Regions from separate parts of the Megamonas hypermegale genome, predicted to be linked through region 1. Evidence: a T-box and tRNA genes for the amino acid it is inferred to sense, from the RefSeq annotation. Region 1 holds a T-box; the other holds one or more tRNA genes.
What was found. The T-box of region 1 lies ahead of CKV65_RS06185 (valine--tRNA ligase). A T-box ahead of a tRNA ligase gene usually reads a tRNA of that ligase, here a tRNA-Val.
Positions count from the first base shown of each region.

Region 2: it has a tRNA-Val gene. The T-box ahead of CKV65_RS06185 (valine--tRNA ligase) is inferred to sense a tRNA for this amino acid. The anticodon was not compared.

Region 1 is NZ_LT906446.1:1,306,832-1,312,609, forward strand. Features, by position in the region: gene CKV65_RS06185 (valine--tRNA ligase) at 1-1,230, opposite strand, end outside; T-box leader at 1,301-1,522, opposite strand; gene CKV65_RS06190 (HPr family phosphocarrier protein) at 1,609-1,875, opposite strand; gene CKV65_RS06195 (MATE family efflux transporter) at 2,049-3,392, shown strand; gene CKV65_RS06200 (dicarboxylate/amino acid:cation symporter) at 3,565-4,770, shown strand; gene CKV65_RS06205 (amino acid permease) at 4,791-5,778, shown strand, end outside.
Region 2 is NZ_LT906446.1:1,796,157-1,801,934, forward strand. Features, by position in the region: gene CKV65_RS08740 (AAA family ATPase) at 1-2,241, shown strand, start outside; tRNA gene CKV65_RS08745 (tRNA-Lys) at 2,364-2,439, shown strand; tRNA gene CKV65_RS08750 (tRNA-Glu) at 2,448-2,522, shown strand; tRNA gene CKV65_RS08755 (tRNA-Val) at 2,542-2,617, shown strand; tRNA gene CKV65_RS08760 (tRNA-Asp) at 2,622-2,698, shown strand; tRNA gene CKV65_RS08765 (tRNA-Phe) at 2,708-2,783, shown strand; tRNA gene CKV65_RS08770 (tRNA-Val) at 2,827-2,902, shown strand; gene CKV65_RS08775 (HAD family hydrolase) at 3,081-3,878, shown strand; gene CKV65_RS08780 (PHP domain-containing protein) at 3,915-4,766, shown strand; gene ilvA (threonine ammonia-lyase) at 4,815-5,778, opposite strand, start outside.

The DNA.
Region 1 (5,778 bases):
CCAAAGTTGACGAGAAATACACCAATCGCGAATATTTTCTAACCAATTGCAATATATTTTAGAAAATCTTTCTGGAATAAATTTGATTTTGCCAGATTTTACAGCTTCAATAGCTGGAGCAGCTAAAGATTCCATTTTTACAAACCATTGTTTGGAAACGAGTGGTTCAACTGTTGCAGAGCAACGAGAGCAATGACCTACAGAATGTTCATGGTCTTCAATGCTGATTAAATAACCTGCTTCTTTTAAATCAGCGACGAGTTGTTTTCTGCATTCATAGCGGTCAAGTCCTGCGTATTTGCCAGTATTATCTGCCATAGTACCATCATTATTGATTACAACAATCTGTTCCAAATTATGGCGAGTACCCATATCAAAGTCATTAGGGTCATGCGCAGGTGTTACTTTTACTGCACCTGTACCAAATTGTGGGTCTACATAGCTATCAGCAAAAAGTGGAATACGACGGCCAACGATTGGCAATATCAAAGTTTTGCCCACTAAATCTTTATAGCGTTCATCATCTGGGTGAACTGCAACACCAGTATCACCAAACATAGTTTCTGGACGAGTTGTAGCGATTTCTACAAATTTATCTTCGCCTTCAACTTGATATCTAATATGATATAAATGACCTGGTTCTGTCTGATGTTCTACTTCAATATCACTGAGTGCAGTGTTGCAATGTGGGCACCAGTTTGTTATGCGTTTGCCTTGATAGATAAGACCTTTTTTATACAATTGTACGAATACTTCACGTACAGCATGAGAGCAGCCTTCATCCATAGTAAAGCGTTCTCTATCCCAATCACAGGAAGAACCTAAAGTACGAATTTGATATTTAATGCGGTTGCCGTATTTTTCCTTCCATGCCCAAGCACGTTCTAAAAATGCTTCACGGCCTATATCATAGCGTGATTTACCTTCTTCACGCAGTGCAGCATCAACTTTTGCCTGTGTTGCAATACCTGCATGGTCTGTACCTGGCATCCATAAAGTATTATAGCCTTGCATTCTTCTAAAACGAATTAATATATCCTGCAAAGTATTATCCATAGCATGGCCCATATGAAGTTGACCTGTTACGTTTGGTGGTGGCATAACTATGCTAAATGGTTTTTTAGTTTTATCCACTTCAGCATGAAATAATTTATGTTCCTCCCAATACTTATACCATTTTTTTTCGAATGACTGCGGGTCGTAAACCTTTGGAATATTTGTCTCTTCCATTAAAAATCCTCCTAAATAAAATTTATACAAAAATAGTCAAAATTACTCCAATAAAAAAATCTCCTCCATCCAAAAGGACGAAAGAGATATTTCGCGGTACCACCTAATTTTTTCTGCATAATTTTAACAGAACTTCATTACTTAACGCTGTATCTGCGCCCATGCCTAATACTATTTCAGCATGAGAACTCCAAAGCTACTTTCTAGATACTTGGCTGGAAAATTTCTCAGCTAATTATTTTCTCTCTGTTCAGTCCGTATATATCTATACTCTCTTCTTCATCGTTTTTACTACATTAAAAAAATTGTATAAGCTATATTATCATAAAATACGCATAAAAACAACTGTAATATTTATATATATATTGTGGAAAACGATTACTGATGTTCGCCAAAACGACTGTTTATAAGTTCAATTAAAGCATCAATAGCTTCTTTTGCATCTTCACCTTCTGCTGTGATAGTTACAGGCGTTCCACAAGTCATACCTACACTTGTTATCGGAATGATATTTTTCCCATCTACGGTTTGTCCTTTAGCTGTATAAGTGATTTTAGATTTATAACGACGACCCATTTGTGCCATCATTGCTGCTGGACGTGCATGCACTCCCGCTTTGTTGATGATTGTAACTGTAGCTTCCATAAGTTGTTTACTCCTTTTTATAACTTTATAGTTCGAATATTTTTTTAATAACTTAAATTTAATTATATATTTATATTTTTATAATTGCAATAAATTATTATACAGGTATAATAAACAGTGATATATTTCTACTAACAAACACTTAAAACAGCATTTTCTCAGGGGGTTTCTTTATGAAATACGATTTGACAACTGGTCCTGTTGCAAAAACGATGCTCAAATTTTCCATACCCATGATTTTAGGCGACCTGTTTCAACAACTTTACAATATTTCTGATACTTTAATCGTTGGCTGGTTCATTGGCACAAATGCACTCGCTGCTGTCGGCGCATCATATACACTTATCATCTTTTTAACATCGGTTATATTGGGTTTATGTATGGGAAGTGGTGCATTATTTTCCATTTTTTACGGTGAAAAAAATTTTACCAATCTTAAATCCAGTATTTTTTTATCTTTTATCTTAATTTCAATCATCACCATCATTATCAATATACTCATTTTCGTATATATAGATGAAATCATCGTTTTTATGAGGATACCACAAGAAATATACGATTTAGCTTATACGTATCTTTATATAATCTTTATCGGTTTTAGTTTTACATTTATCTATAATTATTTTACTTGTTTGCTCCGCGCTATTGGCAATTCCAATACACCTTTATTATTTCTCGGCTTTTCCGCTATCTTAAACATCATTTTATCACTCGTATTTGTAGCAATCTTTAATATGGGTGTATCAGGTTCTGCTATAGCTACCGTTATTTCCCAAGGTTTATGTGCTCTAGGACTCATCTTATACACTGCATTAAAATGTCCTGAATTAATGCCCCAAAAAGAACATATGCATTGGAATTTCTCCATGCTAAAAAATATCGCTAACTCTTCAATATTGACATGCACTCAACAATCGGTAATGAATTTTGGGATTTTAATGGTACAAGGCTTAGTAAATAGCTTTGGCCCAACGGTTATGGCTGCATTCACCGTAGCGGTAAAAATTGATTCACTTGCTTATATGCCTGCACAGGATTTCGGCAATGCCTTTTCAACTTTTATCGGACAAAATTTCGGTGCAAAACAGACGGAACGCATACGCCAAGGCATAAAAACAGCACTGAAAATTTCTTTTGTTTTTTGTCTAATAATCTCAATCATCGTCATTATTTTTGCTAAATCTTTAATGACAATTTTTGTCGACGCAAATGAAATAGCTATAATTGAAATCGGAGCACAATATTTATATATTGAAGGCAGTTGTTATTTTGGTATTGGTTTCTTATTTTTATTATACGGTTTTTATCGCGCTATAAACTTCCCTATGATGTCTGTTATCTTAACGATAATCTCATTAGGTACACGCGTCTTTTTAGCATATTATTTAGCTTCCATTCCTTCTATTGGTGTTATTGGTATTTGGTGGTCTATACCAATAGGCTGGGCTTTAGCTGATATCTTCGGTTTTGTTTATTACAAACGAAAAAAACTTCATTTAATCGGTAATTTACAATAATTTTTAAAAAAATCATTGTAAATTTGTAAATTTTTTTAGTCTTATAATACATTTTATGCTATAATGATAAAGATATTTTTTGCCATTTTGTGGGCACAAAATATCTTTTATTACTTTACCTGTTAAAGTGTTAAAGTAAAATTTATAACAAAATATAAGGAGGTCGTCATTTTTGAGAAAACTCAGCATGAGTGCCAAAGTTTTTATTGGGTTTGGCGTAGGCATTATTCTCGGTCTTGTTTTCCAAAAAAACATTTTATTTGTTCAGCCACTCGGCGATTTATTTTTAAAACTCATTCAAATGATTGTTATTCCAATGGTCTTTTTATCCATTATCAGTGGTATTGCTAGTATCGGTGATATTGGAAAATTACGTCGCATTGGAGCAAAAGTTATCGGCTTTTACATTATAACTACCGTTTTATCCGCTATCATCGGTCTTGTTGTTGCGCATATAATGCAACCAGGTGCAAATTTCCCAACAAGCCAAATCATCAATACTGATGAACCGATTAAAGCTGCAGAACCAATGACAGTAAGTCAAACAATTTTAAGTATGATACCTACTAATCCACTTGAAGCTCTAGCTACAGGCAATTTAATTCAAGTAATCGTGTTTGCAGTATTTATCGGTATTGCCATTACCATTTTAGGTAATAAAGTTTCTAATGTGAAACGAGTAATTGATGAAGCAAATTTAATCATGTTTAAAATCACCGACATTGTAATGAAAGTAACACCTTATGGTGTAGCTGCACTTGTTGCCTGCTCTGTTGGTCAATACGGTTTATCTATCTTCAATATTTTAGGTAAATTTATTTTGACTCATTACATAGGTGCTTTTTCTGTAGTATTCATTATGTATACATTTATCATCAAATATATTGCCAAAATTTCTTTAAAAGATTTCTTCACGAAAATTACAGAAGTTTGGCTCGTTGCATTTAGTACTACTAGCAGTTCTGGTACCTTACCAATTACATTACGCGTTACAGAAGAAAAATTCAATGTAAAAGATGAGCTTGCTGCATTTTCTTTACCAATCGGTGCTACTATCAATATGAATGGTATTGCTGTTTATTATGCTGTTACTGTTTTATTCGTTGCACAGGTTTACGGTGTAGATTTAACATTAATGCAACAAGTAATGTTCATCTTTATGACTACATTAATTTCTATTGGCACACCAGGTATTCCTAATAGCGGTATCGTTTTAACAATAATGCTCTTAACAACAATGGGTCTTCCTATTGAAATAATGGGTATGATTGTAGGTATTTTCCGTTTAATTGATATGATTCATACTGCACTTAATGTTACTGGCGATGTTGTTAGTACGCTTGCTGTAGCACGTATTGAGCATATGTATAAAAAATAATCTATAAGGATTTGATTAACATGAACGACAACAACAATAATAAGATGCAACGTGGGCTAAAAAATCGTCATATACAGATGATTGCCCTCGGTACATCCATCGGTACAGGGTTATTTTACGGTTCAGCTCCGACAATTAAATTAGTAGGTCCTGGTATTATTGCCGCTTATGCTTTAGCAGGGATTTTCATTTTCTGCATCATGCGCATGGTCGGCGAAATGTCTGTTAAAGAACCTGTATCTGGTTCCTATGTTTATTTTGCAAATAAGTATTTAAGCCGCTTTGCAGGCTATCTTTCTGGATGGAATTATTGGTTTCAATATTTGCTAGTTTGCTTTGCCGAACTATCTGCTATCGGTATTTATGTAAATTTCTGGTTTCCTGATGTTCCTCAATGGATTACAGTTCTTATCTGTATAATTATCATCACAACAATAAATTTAATCAGCGTTAAAACTTTTGGTGAAGCTGAATTTTGGGCATCTTTGATAAAAATAGTTGCCATCTGTGCAATGATAGTCTTCGGTCTTTACCTTATTTTTACAACTATGGGACCTTTCCCAGATAACTTTAGTAACCTTTGGAAAAATGGCGGTTTCTTCCCAAATGGTGCTTGGGGATTTGCTCAAGCTTTGACAATCGTAATGTTTTCCTTTGGTGGAACTGAACTTGTCGGCATTGCCGCTGGTGAAGCTGAAAATCCTGAAAAAACTTTGCCTCGCGCTATTAACGAAATTTTAGTCCGCATATTGATTTTCTATATCGGCACTATGTTTGTATTAATGACTCTTGCTCCATGGAATGAAGTTGGTATGAATGGTAGCCCATTTGTACAAATTTTCTCCAATATCGGTATTCCAGCAGCTGCTAATATCTTAAACCTCGTAGTTATTATCGCTGCCCTTTCTGTATATAACAGTAGCTTATACAGTACATCTCGTATTTTATACAATTTAGCAAAAGACGGAAATGCACCAAAAATCTTTGGTTCTTTATCCCGCCGTGGTA
Region 2 (5,778 bases), 490 kb from region 1:
GAACGCAGTGAAATCTTTCGCCGTATCTTCAATACTAAACCCTACCAGATACTACAAGATAAAATCAAAGAACGATTTAACTTATTAAGAAATGATTTTTCATCAATAGATACCAGCATCAAGCAACATATAGAAAACATAATTTTCCCTGAAGATAATTTGCCTCAAAATCTCTTACAAAGCGAATATCCTTCATATCTTGAACAAATAATATCAAATGACAGCAAGACTTTTGCCGAAATGAATAATTCACTGCAAAAATGTGAAACAGAACTTTTTAATATAAGTCAAGCGATTGAAGAAAATAATAACCAAAAAAAATTATTACAAAAACAGCAGGTAATTCAGCAATTTTTAGAGGATAATAAAAATAATTTATCTCTCTTAGAAAAAGATTATCTTCAGCAAAAAAATATTTATGAAGAAAAATCTCCATCTTTAACCATAAAAATAGCCAAGCTTACTGAAGAATTACCAAAATACGCTCAAATAACTAAAAAACAACTATCACTTGAACAACAACATAAAGACTTATCATTGAAAAAACAGCAATTAATCAATGCGCAAAAAGAACTTGCTGATTTAGAAGAACAAAGTTTAAAAAATTCAACTGAGTTAAACACTTTAAATGATATTTCAGCTCAAATTGAAAAGACAAAATCCGATTTAGAAAAATTAGAACAAATACAATCCGAATTGGATAAATTAAAAAATGATGTATATCTTTATCAGCAATACCGCCAAGAATATGCCACTCATTTAAGAGATTATAAAGCAATTCAGCAAGCTCACTTGCAATTAAAACAAGAACACACAGTGCAATATCATGCTTTTTTAGATGAACAAGCTGGCATTCTTGCCGATAATTTAAAACCAGATGAACCTTGCCCTGTATGTGGTTCACTTCATCATCCAAAACCAGCGCAAAAATCGACTAAAGCACCAACACAAGCTCAATTAGAACAATTGCAAAAACAATGTGATGAGCTAGCCAAAAAATTAAATGATTTAAGCAGTAACTTAGGTAAAATCAAAGGTAAGGGGCAAAATATAAATGAAGAAATTCTTCGCCAAGCAAAACAATTATTTAATATTGATGATAAAACTTTATTAAATAGTGCCATAATCGAAAAAGAAAATTCATTGCAGACAAAAAAAGCCAGTCTTATAAATTTAATGCAAAAGCAAAATAAACAATTGCGCCAAAAAGAAAAATTAACAAACCGCTTTGAGCAAATGGCTATTAAAGAAAAAAAATTACAAAATGAGCAATTAAAACTCACACAATTCATCACTAAAACCAATGCCGATAAGGAACACATTCTTCAAGAGATACTAGAACTAAAACAAACATTATTATTTGATGATGAGCAGACAGCTCAAAAACAATTGCAAATTTATAAACATAAACAAAGTATTTTAAAAGAAAATATGCTAAAGGCTCAAAGCAAATGGGAAAATCTGCAAAAAAAAGTTGATGAATACACTACTTCATTAAAAATAATTCAGCAACAAATCATTCCGCAAAAGCAAAATACAGAAGAATTACTATTGCAACAGGAAAAACTAAAACAAGAAAAAACATCATTAAATGAAAAGCTTCAAAACCTGCACACTCGTATCAGCACTAATAGCAAAACGAGGCAAAAGCTCTTAGAGCAATTAGAAAAATTATCCGATTGCGAAAAACTGTATACAAATATGAAAGCTCTTTACGACACAGCCACAGGTTCAATTTCTGGCAAAGAACGCATTTCTTTAGAAACGTACATTCAAATGATTTATTTCGATAGGATTATCATTCGAGCCAATACTCGCTTGATGATGATGAGCCAAGGACAATACGAGTTAAAGCGTTCTCAAAACAGTGAACAACTGCGCTATCAAACGGGATTGGAACTAGATGTCATCGACCACTATAATGGCACGATACGCAGTGTAAAAACGCTTTCTGGTGGTGAAGCTTTTAAAGCATCTTTATCCCTTGCGCTCGGTCTTGCCGATGAAATCCAATCTTCTGCCGGTGGCATTCATCTCGATACGATGTTCATTGATGAAGGTTTCGGCTCACTTGATAGTGAATCATTATCTCAAGCAATTAAAGTTTTAAATCAATTAACGGAGCAAACAAAATTAATCGGTATTATCTCTCATGTAAATGAATTGAAAGAAAAAATCGATAAACAGATACAGATAATGAAAAAAAATGAACGTGGCAGTACGGCAAAAATCCTTATTTAACGGCATTTTTTCAACTCATCAAAGATTTTTATAAAAAAAGCAAATTTTTTCAAAAAAAGTGTTGACATTTCCTCAAATGTTCTATATAATAGTCTACGTTGTCAAGCGACAGCGTAGCAAGTGGTTCACTAGCTCAGTTGGCAGAGCACCTGACTTTTAATCAGGGTGTCCCGAGTTCGAATCTCGGGTGAGCCACCATCTAATATGGCGCGTTGGTCAAGTGGTTAAGACACCGCCCTTTCACGGCGGCTTCATGGGTTCGAATCCCATACGCGTCACCATTTTATAAAATTATAAAATGGGCGGTTAGCTCAGCTGGGAGAGCGCTTGCCTTACAAGCAAGATGTCAGCAGTTCGATCCTGTTACCGCCCACCACTACGGCCCGGTAGTTTAGTTGGTTAGAATGCCGCCCTGTCACGGCGGAGGTCAGGGGTTCAAGTCCCCTTCGGGTCGCCATTTTTATTTGCCTCGGTAGCTCAGTCGGTAGAGCAGGGGACTGAAAATCCCCGTGTCAGTGGTTCGATTCCGCTCTGAGGCACCACTCAGTTTGCCTCCTTGTAATTGTCAAGGAGTTATTATTATATGGGCGGTTAGCTCAGCTGGGAGAGCGCTTGCCTTACAAGCAAGATGTCAGCAGTTCGATCCTGTTACCGCCCACCATATAAAATAAGTACCTACCCTCTCTCTTTTGGGTAGTTTTTTTATGCCTATTATCAGAGGAAAGATATATTCTTTCCTCTTTTTTTATTTTATAAATAAAATATTCACCTTCCACTAAAAAATTTTTTATGATAAACTCATTTTATAATCAAAATTAACTGATAAAGGAGCTTTATTTATGATTAAATGGATTATTTCCGATATGGACGGAACTTTATTAATCGACCATAACAGATTACCAGATGACTTTGATGAAGTCATGGAAATGTTAAAACAAAAAAATATCATGTTTTCACCTGCTAGCGGTCGTCAATATCAAGCTTTAGCTTGTCATTTTCCAAAATATAAAGACGATTTACTCTTTATTTCTGAAAACGGCACCTATGTTTGCCAACATGGCAAAGAATTATTCTCTTATACATTTTCTCCTGATAATATTAAATGTATTTTTGAAAGCCTCACTAAATTACAAGATGTTTTTGTAGTAGTTAGTGGCAAAAAAAATTCTTATGTAATTTCTCAAGACCCTGCTTTTGTCAAAGAATTAAATCTTTATTTTACTCAATACGAAGTTCTCGATGACTTTTCTAAAATAGATGATGATATCATAAAATTTGCCATCTGTGACGCACATCATCACAATGCTAGAAAAAATATCTATGAAAAATTATCCTTTTTAAAAGAAAAAATGCAAGTTGTATTGAGTAGTGAAGTATGGGTTGATATAATACCTACTGGTGCTAATAAAGGTCTTGCAATAAAAAAATTACAAGAAAAATTAAATATAAAACCAGAAGAATGTGTCGCTTTTGGTGATTATCTAAATGACTATGAAATGCTTCAATCTGTATATTACAGTTATGCTATGGAAAACGCTGTACCAGAATTAAAAAAAGTAGCTCGTTTTATAGCTCCACCAAATTATGAAAACGGCGTAATGCGAACAATAAAAAAATTATTAGCAGAACAAAAATAAATATTTCATATTCATTTATAGAAAGAAGATGCCAAAATGAAATTAGATTACCATATGCATTTTGAATATGGTTCATACGATGAACAATGGGTTAAAGGTTTTTTTGATAGTGCCAAAACACATCAACTTGATGAAATTGGCATCTCCGAACACAGTCACACTTTTCCTGAATTCAAAAAACTCTATTATGAAGATTTAATCTTAGATGATTCTTTTGTTGGCAAATTTCAACAGCAATGGTTGAAAAAAAATAAATTTAAATACACATTAGATGATTATTTCAATTTTATGGCTAAACTTCATTCACTCGGTTATAAGGCCAAAATCGGCATTGAAGTTTGCAACTTCCAAGACCAAGACAAAGTTCGTGAAATTTTAGCTCCTTATAAATTTGATTATATTATCGGCTCTATTCATTTCTTACATGGCTGGGCTTATGATTCTTCCCAGATAAAAGACGAATGGAACAATCATTCTTTAAAAGAAATCTATGAATGGTATGCTCAAGAAGTAGAAAAACTCTGTGCATCTCAAATTTATGATGTATTAGGCCATCCTTTCAACATTCGTTTATTTAAAAATTTACCAGATTTTGATGTTACTCCATATTTAATCCGCGTAGCTAAAGCTATACAAAAAGCTAATATGGCAGTAGATGTCAATACTGGCACATATTATCGCTATCCAATTGCAGAAATTTCACCATATCCTGATTTCATGAAAATAGCTCATGATTATAATTTACCTATAATCACTTCATCCGATGCACATCAACCTGAACATTGTGGCAATTACATCGATGAAGCTATCGCTTATGCTAAATCTTTTGGTTATACAACATGTCTGCAATTCAATCAACGCAAAAAAACAACTGTTCCACTTGGCTGATATACAAAAACCCCAAAGAGCATACACTCCTTGGGGTTTTATTCGTTATTAATATATTTTCTTTACTTTAAAACCGTTTTTATTAAGTTCTTGTGTAATTTGATTGATATGGTCAATGCCATTTGTTTCAACTGTTACTTCCAATACAACTTTTTTGAAGCTATCTGTCACTTTTGCTTGGTTATGGTCAAGTTTAATTACGTTAGCATTTAAATCTGCTAAAATTTTGGATATAGCTAAGAGCTGACCTGGTTTATCTGGAAGCTGTACACTGAAGCAGAATACACGGCCACGAGCGATAAGAGCTTTATCTATAAGTGCAGAAATTGTAGAAATATCAATATTACCACCACTTACAATAGCAGCTACTTTTTTACCTTTAAACGGCAATTTACGGCTTGCTGCCAAAGAAAGTACACCTGCACCTTCAGCAATAAGTTTATGTTTTTCAATCAAAGATAATAAAGCTGACATTATTTCAAATTCAGAAACAGTGATGATATCATCTACATATTTTTTGATGAATTCAAATGTAACATCACCTGGTGTTTTTACAGCTGTACCTTCTGCTACTGTATCAACTGTAGGTAAAGTTACGATTTTATCTTCTTGAAGAGATGCTTTTACACAAGCTGCTCCACATGGTTCTACACCGATTACTTTTACATGTGGATTTACCATTTTTGTAGCTACAGCTACACCGCTTACAAATCCGCCACCACCAACTGGTACTAAGATAACATCAACATCTTTCAAATCATCTATGATTTCTAATGCTGTTGTACCTTGTCCTAAGATAACTTCAATATCATTGAACGGATGAATAAAAGTATAGTTGTATTTCTTTTGAAGTTCTACTGCTTTTTCAGCTGCAGCATCAAAATCATCACCAGATAATACAACTTCTGCTCCATAAGCGCGAGTTGCTTCTACTTTTAAAAGTGGAGTTGTAGCAGGCATAGTGATAACTGCTTTTACACCTAATTTTTGTGCTGCAAAAGCTACGCCTTGA